2 regions of the Paenarthrobacter sp. NPDC090520 genome follow, and region 1 is predicted to be linked to the other one. Evidence: predicted binding sites of a transcription regulator. Region 1 holds the regulator's gene; the other holds the start of a gene.

Region 1 (5,975 bases):
GGAACGGGTAAGTCGTTGGCTTACCTGATCCCGTTGATCGCCCATTCCATGGACAGCAACAAGCCCACGCTGGTGTCCACCGCCACCCTGGCCCTCCAGACGCAGATCGTGGGGAGGGACCTTCCCCGCCTGCTGGAGACCATCAACCCGGCCTTGGAACGGCCAGTGAATGTGGCGCTCGTCAAGGGCCGGGCCAATTACGTGTGCCTGCAAAAGCTCGAGGGCGGGTTTCCCAGCGAAGAACCCTCCGAGGGACAGCTTTTCTCCCTTGGAGAGGACACCAGCGTGCCGCACTTCGCCGCATCGCTGGGCGGGCCGTCGTCGCAACTGGGCAAGGAAGTGGTGCGGCTGCGCGAGTGGGCGGAGAAGACCGCCACGGGCGACCGCGACGAACTGATGCCGGGTGTGACAGACCGTGCATGGCGCCAGGTTTCAGTTACCTCGATGGAATGCCTGGGGGCGCAGAAGTGTCCCTTGGCGGAGGAGTGCTTCAGCGAGCAGGCACGCGCCCGGGCGGCGGAAGCCGACGTGGTGGTCACCAACCACGCGATGCTCGCCGTGAGCGCCTTTGAGGGACTGGCAGTCCTTCCGGAGTATGACGTTGTGGTGGTGGACGAAGCCCACGAACTCCAGGACCGGGTCACGGGAGCCGTGTCCGGCCAGTTGTCCGTGGCCATGATCCATGCTGCGGCCTCAAGCGCACGCAAGCACACGGCCATCACCGTCGATGCCCTGAACGCGGCCGCGGACAGGTTGGACATGGCCCTGGTTGGTGTTCCAAGCGGCTTGGTGCCCAACGGCCTCAATGACGAACAACTTGATTGCCTGGACCAGCTCCGGGACGCCACCAGGGCCGCCCTGTCCGATTCGAAAACGGATTCGTCGAACGCCGTGGACGGTGGACGCCAGTTGGCCCGTTCGCGGCTCATGCTCATTCTGGAGCTATCGGAGCGGTTGCTGGCCGCGAAGGAAAATCGTGAAGTGGTGTGGTTCTCCAGGAACAGCACTTTCGATCCCCAGCAGGGCTACTCGCCGCCTGACGAAACAGCTCCCGCACTCATTAATATTGCTCCCCTGAGCGTGGCCGGACGCCTCCGGGAAGGGCTGTTTGCGGGCCACACGGTGGTTCTGACGTCCGCCACGCTGGCCATCGGGTCGGCGTTCGAGCCGGCCGCGGGCGGGCTGGGCCTGCTGGGGGACGGAGCTCCCAGCTGGACAGGCTTGGATGTGGGATCGCCCTTTGACTATCCGAAGCAGGGCGTCCTCTACGTGGCCAAGCACTTGCCCAAGCCCGGACGCGGCACCTCGCCCGAAGCCCTCGACGAGCTTGAGGACCTCATCCGTGCCTCCGGCGGCGGAGCGTTGTGCCTGTTTTCCTCCCGGCGGGCAGCCGAGGAGGCCGCGGATGCCATGCGGCTGCGGCTCGATGTGGACATCCTGTGCCAAGGAGAATCCACCATGGCAGCGCTGGTGAAACAGTTCGCCGACGAACCCGATACGTGCCTTTTCGGCACCATGTCGCTGTGGCAGGGGGTGGACGTGCCGGGCGGCTCGTGCCGCCTGGTGGTCATTGACAGGATCCCCTTCCCACGGCCCGATGATCCCTTGATGACGGCAAGGTCGCGTGCTGTGGCTCAGTCCGGTGGAAACGGGTTCATGGCCGTCTCGGCGACCCATGCCGCAATCCGCCTGGCGCAGGGAGCAGGCCGGTTGATCCGGTCTACGGGAGACAAGGGCGTGGTGGCGATACTCGACTCGAGGCTTTCCACCGAAAGGTACGGCGGCTTCCTGCGGGCTGCCTTGCCGCCCTTCTGGGCCACGACCGACCGGAAGACCGTCCAGGGCGCCTTGCAAAGGCTGGCCCGGAGCGGGCGATAAGACGATTCCTCAGGGGTGCCCGCCACCGCTGGCGCGGGCTCCCCTGAAGCAGTGTGTGCCGACGCGGGTCTTCGAACAGACTTTCTGGAGGCTGGCCCTTAAAGGGAGCGCAACACCGACACGACTTTGCCCATGATGGTGGCCTGATCGCCAAGGATGGGCTCGTACTGGGTGTTCTGGGGGAGGAGCCAGGTGTGGCCGTCGCGCTGCCGGAATGTTTTGACCGTGGCCTCGTCGTCCAGGAGGGCTGCCACGATATCGCCGTTGATGGCGTCGTTCTGCCGGCGGACAACAACCCAGTCGCCATCGCAGATGGCGGCATCGATCATGGAATCACCGGCGACCTTCAGCATGAAGAGTTCGCCATGGCCCACCAATTGCCGCGGGAGGGGCAGGACGTCCTCCACGGTCTGGTCGGCCAGGATCGGGCCACCGGCAGCGATGCGGCCCACCAGGGGAACCATCGCGGTGTCGCTGGCACTTGCCAGCTCGGTGACGGCGAGGCCACCGGTACTGCGCAACGTTGCGGGGGCTTCCACTCCCGGGATGGTGGCACCACCGTCAAGGGTCAGTGGCATGAGGACTTCCATGGCGCGAGGACGCTTGGGGTCCCTCCTGAGGTAGCCGAGTTTTTCCAGCTGGGACAACTGGTGGGTGACGCTCGAGAGGCTGGCCAATCCGACCGTATCCCCGATTTCGCGCATGCTGGGCGGGTAGCCGTTGTCATTGACGGAGCGCTGGATGGTCTCGAGGATCTTCTTCTGCCGGACAGTCAGGCTTTTGGGACTTTTGGTGGGCTGTTGGCTCCGCAGGGGTGCCCCGCCGCCTGTGGCCTTCGCTGCCATGTTCGCCATTGCCCTTCCGTTCCGCCCGGCGGCGTTCTGAGTGCTGCCGGGATGTGGGTCAAAAATGTCGGACCCTCCTGATGCACTGCTTTTGTGCCTGTTTCTTCCCTCAAACGTAGGCCAGGCACCAGCGTTTATCAAACATTTGTTCTAGCGAGTCTCGACACCGTTCGTTGATAAGTGCTAAAAATGTCATAGCAAGGTTCGAATATGTGTTCTAGTAATCCGGATCGAAGCCGGGATGTTCGAAGGAAGTGTTCGAATATCGCGGCGAGACCAACGAACACAAGGTATTGGCAGCAGGGTCCCGGTTCCCCGGGACCAGGCAATCGCTCAGAAGGGCTCAGCTCATGTCCGCAGTCACAACGTTCCACGAGTTCCGCAACGCGCCGGTACCCACCCGCATCCGGCTCACCCGGCGCGGGCGGATCGTTTTCTTTGGCATCCCGGCCATGTTGCTCGTGGCCGCGCTGCTCACGTTTGCGGGCTTCCTGAACTCGCCGGCCAAGGCCTCGGATTCCCCGTCGCAACTGCAACCGCCAGTCGCCGTCAGTGTCACCGTGCAGCCCGGTCAGTCCCTGTGGGGCATTGCAGGATCTGCCGCACCCGAGCGTGACCCGCGGGACGTCATCACGGAGATCATCCAGCTGAATGATCTCCGCGGCGGACGCATCACCCCCGGTCAGCAATTGTTTGTTCCTGCCAAGTAGTCCATCCGGACGGTGGCGCGAATCCTCTCCGGCGTCACAGTTACAGGGCACTCACCGGCGCACCTTAAACTGGTGGGGTGACTGACCAGCTTGAGCGACTCGACCGACTTCCCCTCCGGACCAACCTGCGTGGACTAAGCCCCTACGGCGCACCGCAGCTTGACGTTCCGATTCTGCTCAACGTCAACGAGAACACCCATGGCGTGCCCGCCGATGTCCAGGCCGCGATCACCGAAGCCGTGGCCGCAGCGGCCACCGGACTGAACCGTTACCCCGACCGCGAGTTCACTGAATTGCGGGAGGCGTTGGCGGAATTCCTGGGCCACGGCCTCAGTCCTGCGAACATCTGGGCTGCCAACGGATCCAACGAGGTTCTCCAGCAGATCCTCCAGGCTTTCGGTGGTCCCGGCCGTAAGGCCCTTGGGTTCCCTCCCACGTATTCCATGTACCCCCTCCTGGCCAGCGGCACGGACACTGAGTACGTCCGTGGTGTTCGTGGCGGGGATTTCAGTTTGGATGCCGCGTCCGCCGCTGCGCAGGTGGCTGAGGCGGGCGCAAATATCGTCTTCCTGTGCTCGCCCAACAACCCCACCGGAACGGGTCTTGGGTTGGACGTCGTGGAGGCTGTCTATGAAGCAGGAGAGGCCAGCCAGGCGATCGTGATCGTGGACGAGGCTTACCACGAATTCGCCCACGACAACACTCCCAGTGCCCTGACCTTGCTGCCGGGCCGCGAACGGCTCATTGTTTCCCGCACCATGAGCAAGGCTTTCGCCCTTGCCGGTGCGCGGTTGGGCTACATGGCTGCGGCGCCCGAGGTCACCGATGCCATCCGGCTGGTCCGGCTGCCGTACCACCTCTCGGCGGTAACGCAGGCGACCGCCCTGGCAGCCCTGCAGCACCGCGAGGCCCTGATGGCCGACGTCGAGGACATTAAGGTCCAGCGTGACCGCATCGTCACTGAATTGCTGCGGATGGGCCTCAAGCCGGCGGCCTCGGATTCCAATTACGTGTTCTTTGGTGGCTTGAAGAACCCGCAAGCCATCTGGCAGGGCCTGCTGGATGCTGGAGTACTGATCCGCGATGTTGGGATCCCCGGGCACTTGCGTGTCACTGCCGGTACCGAACGGGAGACCACAGCGTTCCTGGAAGCACTTGAAGCGCTGTTGGCCGGCGAGGCCGGTGTTGCTCCACGGCTCGGTTGAGAAGCCACCCACTTAGACTTGTCCCTAGATCCATTTCCCTTTTCGTGTTAAGGACGTTCCCCAGATGAGCGAAACCGGCGCCACGCCGTCCGCTGCCCGTACCGCGCGCATGGAGCGCACCACCAGTGAGTCTTCTGTCCTGGTGGAGATCAACCTGGACGGTTCGGGTGTCTCGGACATCAGCACCTCGGTCCCGTTCTACGACCACATGCTGACTGCGCTGTGCAAGCACTCCTTGATCGACATGACGGTCAAGGCCACGGGGGACACCCATATCGACGCCCACCACACCGTTGAAGACGTGGCCATCACCTTCGGCGAGGTCCTGCGGACTGCGTTGGGAAACAAGGCCGGTATCCGTCGCTTCGGCGAGGCCACCGTTCCCCTGGATGAGGCCTTGGCCCACGCAGTTGTGGACGTTTCCGGCCGCCCCTACCTGGTGCACGGCGGGGAGCCCGCCGGACAGGAGTACCACCTGATCGGGGGACACTTCACTGGTTCACTGACGCGGCACGTCTTCGAAGCCATCACGCTGCACGCAGGTATCTGCCTGCACATGAATGTCCTGGCAGGACGCGACCCCCACCACATTGTTGAGGCACAGTTCAAGGCATTCGCCCGGGCGCTCCGCGCGGCCGTTGAATCCGATCCCCGCGTGGAGGGTATTCCGTCCACCAAGGGAGCACTATGAGCAACCAGATCCTCAAAGACGGTGCGGTGACTGACGCATCGGCTTCCGCAAAGCCCGAATCGCCCGAGGGCAAGCCCACGGTTACGGTGCTTGATTACGGCTCGGGAAATGTGCGGTCGGCGGTGCGGGCACTGGAGCGCGCAGGCGCCCACGTCGTGTTGAGCGCCAAGCCGGAAGACGTGCTGAACGCTGACGGACTGGTGGTTCCCGGAGTCGGTGCGTTCGAGACTGTCATGAAGGAGCTCAAGGCCGTTGATGGCATCCGCATGATCGGGCGCCGCGTTGCCGGAGGCCGGCCGGTCCTCGCCATTTGTGTTGGCCTTCAGGTGATGTTCGAGGCCGGAGTGGAGCACGGTACCGAATCCGAAGGAATGGCCGAATGGCCAGGCAAGGTAGAGCTCCTGCCCGCTCCCGTGGTTCCGCACATGGGCTGGAACACCGTGGACGTTCCGGAGGGGTCCAAGCTCTTCGCCGGAGTGGAGGACGAGCGTTTCTACTTTGTGCACTCCTACGGCGTTCAGGAATGGAACTTCGACGTTGTCCAGCCCCGGATGGCTCCGCCCATGGTGACGTGGTCCGAGCACGGAGCCCGTTTCATCGCCGCGGTGGAAAACGGCCCGCTGTGCGCTACGCAGTTCCACCCGGA
Region 2 (5,975 bases), on a different contig from region 1:
TTGTAGCCGAGGGCCCATTCGGGGCTGGTGAGCTCGTGGTCGTACTGGGCTACGAGCCGGTCGCGGGCGTCCTGGTCAACGATCGACTGGTAGATCGGGTCCAGCGGGAAGAGCTGGTCGCCCGGGAAGTACATCTGGGTGACGATGCGCTGGGTGAACTCCGAGCCGAACATGGAGAAGTGGATGTGCGCCGGACGCCAGGCGTTCAGGTGGTTCTTCCACGGGTAGGCGCCGGGCTTGATGGTGGTGAAGGAGTAGGAGCCGTCCTCGCCGGTGATGCAACGTCCGACGCCGGTGAAGTTCGGGTCGAGCGGGGCGGGGTGCTGGTCACGCTTGTGGATGTAACGGCCGGCGGCGTTGGCCTGCCAGATTTCCACGAGCTGGCCGGCAACCGGGCGGCCGTCGCCGTCGAGCACACGGCCGGCAACGATGATGCGCTCACCCTGCGGTTCGCCGTTGTGCTGGATGGTCAGGTCCGACTCCAGTGCGTGCACGTCCTGGTGCCCGAACGCCGGCGAGTAGAGCTCAATGGTCTCCGGGTCCGCGTGGTGCAGGCTCTTGGTGGGGTGGCGCAGGATGGAGCTGCGGTAGGGCGCGTAGTCCAGGCGCGGCATGGTCTCGGGAGCCTTGCCGTTCTTCAGCGACTCCGCGTAGCGCTGCTTGATGCCGTTGATCTCGGCACTGAGGTCTGCCTGCGTTTCCACCTTCTTGGAATCGTGCGCGGCGTGTGGCTCAGCTGGCGGCACGAGTTCCTCGGATTCGAGAGCTTGTGCGGTGTTGTCTTGCGGCACAGCCGGCTCCTTTCTATGGATTCTTTGTCGGGTTCGGGCGGCTATGCCCGGTGGAGCGAGTCGTATTGGACGGCATGGCGCACAGGGGCGTTGGGCGCTCCGTAGCCGTCGTAGGTGCCGCGGCGTTCCACCATCTCGAAGAACACGCTGCCCACAGTGGCCGTGTAGAAGTGGAGGAATTCGCCGTTGGCGTCCCGGTCATACAGGAGGTTGAGCTCCTGGAGCGTGTCCAGGAAGCCGGGTTCAAGATCGAACCGGGCGTCCAGGTCCTCGTAGTAGTTGGCCGGAATCTGCAGGAACTCAAGGCCGCGCTCCCGGGCGGAGCGGGCAGTTGCCACGAGGTCGTCCACGGCGAACGCGATATGTTCCTGGTAGGTTTTGCGTGCTTTGTCGGCCTGCTGCGCCGGGGCCAGGTTCAGCACCAGCCGTACCGCGCCGTCGGTGGTCTGCATGACCTGCGAACGCACCAAACCGCTGGGGCTGGGTACTTCGGCGAACGGCTGCGGCTCGAGGGCCAATGCGCTGGTGTAGAAGAGGACGGCTTCGTCAAAGTGCTGCCACGGCTGGGCGAGGTTCACATGGTCAATCACGGCGTTTTGATGTGTCGCCGGGTGTTCCAGCCCCTCGCCGAACTCGTGCGTCCAGGCGGCCGTGCCGTCAGGGCTGCCTTGGCACAGGAAGATCTCGGTGGAGTCCGGCGCGGCGATGCCTTGGAACACTTCCTCGTCTGCCTGGACCTTCCGGGCCACCACCGGCGCCTTGAGTTGCTGGGCGCGGGCGGAGGCAATCACGGGAGAGTCGACGTCGAACCCCAACGCGGCAATAGCCGGTTCGGCGTGCGAGGCGGCTTGTTCGTTGATGATCACGCGGGCCTGGCCCATGGTCCACAACTGGACGTCCTTGGTGCGGTGCCGGCCCTCGAATTCGAAGCCGAGCTGGCCAAGGAGCTTCTCCAGTTGGGCGGTGTCGTCCGCCTTGACCTCGGCGAAGTTGAAGCCTGCCGGCTCGTTCACCTTGGGCAGCGTGGCCAGTTCCATGGGATAACGACGGCGGCCGGGACTGCCGTTGCCGGCTGCGGTTTGACTGGACGTGCCCGCCAGCCACTTGGCACTCTGTTCCTCAAGCCAGATGAGCGAGCGCATGGCATCCACGGCCGTCCGCTCCACGTCCGACTGCCGGAACACATCGTTGAACACCTCCAGGGAAACCGGGCCGGTGTAGCCCGCACGGACCACGTGGCCCATGAACTTGGCGAGCTCGAACTGACCCTCCCCGGGGAAAACCCGGTAGTGACGGCTCCAGGACAGCACATCCATGGAGAGTTTGGGAGCGTCGGCCACCTGGACGAAGAAGATCTTCTCCGCGTTGATGTCCTCGATCGGGGCAGTGTCCCAGTCGCGCGAAAGAATGTGGAACGAGTCCAGGCAGGTGCCCAGGTTGGGGTGGTCCACCATCTCCACCAGGCGGTAGGCGTGCTCGTAGTCATTGACGTACTTGCCCCACGCGAGTGCCTCGTACGCCACCTTGACGCCGTGGTCCCCCGCCAGTTCGGCGAGTTCGCGGAGCTGTTCGGCCCGCAGGTCGTCAGTGTCGATCGTTGCCGTAGCCACGTTGGAGCACACCAGGATGGTGTCCATGCCCAGGCGTTCCATCAGGTTGAACTTCGCCTCGGCCCGCTTGAGGTTGGCCTTCAGCAGGTCCGGAGTGACGCCGTCGAAATCGCGGAACGGCTGGTACAAGTCAAGGCCCAGGCCCAGGTCTGCCGCCATCTTCCGGACATCCTCCGGGCTGAGCGAGGACGTGACGAGGTCCTGCTCGAAGATTTCAATGCCGTCGAAGCCCGCGATGGCGCAGGCCTGCATCTTCTCCTTCAGCGTGCCGGAGAGGCAGACGGTTGCGATTCCGGTGCGCATCAGTGGGCCGCCTTTGCCAGTGCGGGTGCTTGCTCTTCGGAAGCGACGAGTTCAAGGAAATGTTCACGCATGCGGTCGCGGTCAGCGTCCTTTCCGGTAAAGATCTTGAAGGCGTCCGCCGCCTGCCCAACTGCCATGCGGCCGCCGTCGAGCACTTCGCAGCCTTTGGCGCGCGCTTCGCGGACCAGCTGCGTTTCGATGGGGCGGTAGACGATGTCCGCCACCCAGTGGCGGGCTTCCAGGAGCTCGATGTCCAGCGGCAGGCCCGGGTGCGCGGCCATGCCGATGGGGGTGCAGTGCACCAGGCCGTCGGCGAGGGGCATGACCTGTCCCAGTTCGGCGATGCTCCGCGGGGTGACTGTCGCGGCGGGGAAGAGTTCGCTGAGTTCGGCTGCCCGTTCCGCGGCACGCTCAGGGTCCATGTCCACGAGATCCAGCTGCCTGGCGCCTGCCTTGAGCAAGGCGTACGCGACGGCGGATCCGGCACCCCCCGCGCCCAACTGGACGACGCGATCGAGCTTGGCCTCCGGAAGCCCGTCGGCGAGCGCCGAACCGAAACCGGAGTAGTCCGTGTTGTGGCCGATGAACCGGCTGTCGTGGATCAAGACCGTATTGACGGCGCCCAGGCGACGGGCGTCGTCGGAAATTTCGTCCAGGTGCTCCAGCACCAGCTGCTTGCACGGATGCGTGATGTTGAGGCCGTTGAAGCCCATCTGCCGGGCCGCTTCGAGCAGACCCCCGACGGCGGTAGCCGGCAGTGCGAGCTCCAGCAGGTCGATGGGGCGGTACAGCAAGCGAAGGCCCTGCACATCGGCCTCGCGTTCATGCATGGGCGGAGTGAGCGAGGGCATCACGCCTTCGCCAATCAGGCCCACCAGAACGGATTCGGCTCGGTTGCTCATCCTCAAGCTCCTTTTACTTTCACGTACCGCCGGTGCGTATCAACGCGGTCCCGACCGGACGTATGACTCAGGTTACTACAGTTGTTCATATTCCGCACGCTTGTTCTTATCGCGAACATTTCGGTTGCACCTGCACCCAACTGGGTCGCAATTAAGCGCGTTTAGAGCGGTCAAAACGCGCACAAATGCGACCCAGTTGGGTCAGCGCTGCGGGAGGCGGGCCGCGAGTTCTGCCGCGGCCTCCTGCAGGGTGGGGACGTGCGCCACGAGCTCCTCCATGGTCAGGCGGAACACTGGAACAGCGACGGCGATCGACGCAAAAGCGTTGCCCTGCGAGTTGAGAATCGGCACGGCCACGGCACGCATGCCGATCTCGTTCTCCTCATCCATCACGGCATAGCCCTGGCGGCGGACCTGCCCGATTTCCTCGCGGAACTTGTCCCGGTCGGTGATGGAGTGCTCAGTCAGGGCCTCAAGGGGAAGTTCTTCGAGCAGCCGCTTGCGCTCGATCTCCGTCTCGAACGCAACGATCGCCTTGCCCACGGACGTGGTGTGCAAGGCGCCGAGGTGTCCGGGGTCGCTCGTGACCCGGAAGGACTTGGGTCCGTCCACCTTGTTCACCGTGAGGTGATGGTCGCCGTCGCGAACGGAGAGGATGGTGGCCTCATGGGTGCGTTCGGTAACCCGTTGCAGTACAGGCAGTGCAGTTGCCGCAAAACCGTGATGATTGGAAACGCGCTGGCCGAGCTGGAACACGCGGAGGCCCAGATGGTACCGGCGGCCGTCCGGCTCGTAGTCCACAAAGCCGTCCCTCGTCAGCGAGCCCAGCAGGCGATAGGTGGTACTGAACGGCAGGCTCGCACTCCTGGCAAGATCCGCAGCACTTGCCCCCTTCGGCTCGTTGCCCAGCAGTACCAAAAGGCTCAAGGCCTTGCCGACCATGTCGGTCTTTGTGTCCTCTTTCACACTCATAGGAGAAATGCTCTCACATTGTGAGAGCTATTTCTAGATGGTGATTACTTCTCTTGACAAGTGACCGCACTCACAGCCACTATTGCTGTATTACACAAGTAGCTCTCACCATGTGGTTACTTATCGGGAAGCTCAGGCCGCACCTCGCCCGGGATCCCCGCACAGCTTTATCCGCGACATCGTCGTCACAGAAGGAACACCCCCATGAGCCAAACAATGCCGTCAGCGACGCCAGGCACAGAAACAACCAAGGGAACGCCCAAGAAAGCCGCACTCGCCAGCTTCCTCGGCAGCGCCGTTGAGTACTACGACTTCTTCATCTTCGGATCGGCCGCCGCGCTGATCTTCCCGCACGTTTTCTTCCCGGATGCGGACGCCAACGCCGCCATCATGTCCTTCGCGACCTTTGGCTTCGCCTACGTCGCTCGCCCGGTGGGCGCCATCATCCTGGGCCACTTCGGTGACCGGATCGGCCGCCAGAAGGTCCTGATGTTCACGCTGGTCCTTATGGGTGCGGCAACCTTTGTGATCGGCTGCCTGCCGGACTTCAAGACCATCGGCTGGTGGGCACCCGTACTGCTGGTGCTGGCCCGCCTGGCCCAGGGTCTCTCCGCCGCCGGCGAGCAGGCCGGCGCCTCCTCCATGACGCTGGAGCACGCTCCGGACAACCGCCGTTCGTTCTTCACTTCCTGGACCCTCACCGGAACGCAGGGTGGACAGATCCTGGCAGCGCTCGTCTTCATCCCGGTCGTGGCACTTCCCGACGAGATCAAGTACGGCATCGGCTGGCGCATCCCGTTCTGGCTCAGTGCCGTGGTGGTGATGGTGGCCTACTTCATCCGCCGCACCCTGCACGAGCCGCCCGCATTTGCCGAGGCCAAGAAGAACAACCAAATCGCAAAACTGCCCATCGCCGACCTCCTGAAGCTGCACTGGCGCGACGTCCTCCGCGTGGTGTGCTGCGCCTTCATCGCCGCCGTCAGCACGGTGTTCGGAACCCTGGCCATCAAGTACGCCCAGGACGTAGCCCACGTAAACAGCACCATTACGCTGTGGCTAGTGGTTGCGGCCAACATCGTGGCACTTGGCACCCAGCCCCTGTTCGGCATGCTGGCGGACAAGATCGGCCGCAAGCCCGTGTTCGTCTACGGAGCCCTGGCCAGCGCCATCATGACACCGGTCTTCCTCCTGACCCTCGAAGGCGGCAATGTGCCGCTGATGTTCCTGGTCTCCATCGTGTTCTTCTCGTTCGGTTATGCCGCAGCCAACGCCGTCTGGCCGTCGTTCTATGGAGAAATGTTCAGCACCAAGGTCCGTTTCTCCGGCCTGGCCATCGGCACGCAGCTCGGCTTCCTCATGGCAGGCTTCGCTCCGGCAATCGTTACGGCCATGGGCGG

Evidence for each region. The regulator LexA, encoded in region 1, represses DNA repair genes until DNA is damaged. The targets are predictions, from matches to a motif close to TCGAACANNTGTTCGA.
Region 2: a site for LexA is predicted at 3,699-3,714, ahead of ACIQTZ_RS20345 (shikimate dehydrogenase). Genes of this name have one in related genera too.

What each region holds. Positions count from the first base shown of each region.
Region 1 is NZ_JBIVXM010000015.1:78,700-84,674, forward strand. It holds gene ACIQTZ_RS17300 (ATP-dependent DNA helicase) at 1-1,878, shown strand, start outside; gene lexA (transcriptional repressor LexA) at 1,977-2,723, opposite strand; gene ACIQTZ_RS17310 (LysM peptidoglycan-binding domain-containing protein) at 3,074-3,433, shown strand; gene ACIQTZ_RS17315 (histidinol-phosphate transaminase) at 3,511-4,638, shown strand; gene hisB (imidazoleglycerol-phosphate dehydratase HisB) at 4,703-5,329, shown strand; gene hisH (imidazole glycerol phosphate synthase subunit HisH) at 5,326-5,975, shown strand, end outside.
Region 2 is NZ_JBIVXM010000022.1:16,310-22,284, forward strand. It holds gene pcaH (protocatechuate 3,4-dioxygenase subunit beta) at 1-791, opposite strand, end outside; gene ACIQTZ_RS20340 (bifunctional sugar phosphate isomerase/epimerase/4-hydroxyphenylpyruvate dioxygenase family protein) at 833-2,704, opposite strand; gene ACIQTZ_RS20345 (shikimate dehydrogenase) at 2,704-3,606, opposite strand; gene ACIQTZ_RS20350 (IclR family transcriptional regulator) at 3,808-4,578, opposite strand; gene ACIQTZ_RS20355 (MFS transporter) at 4,783-5,975, shown strand, end outside.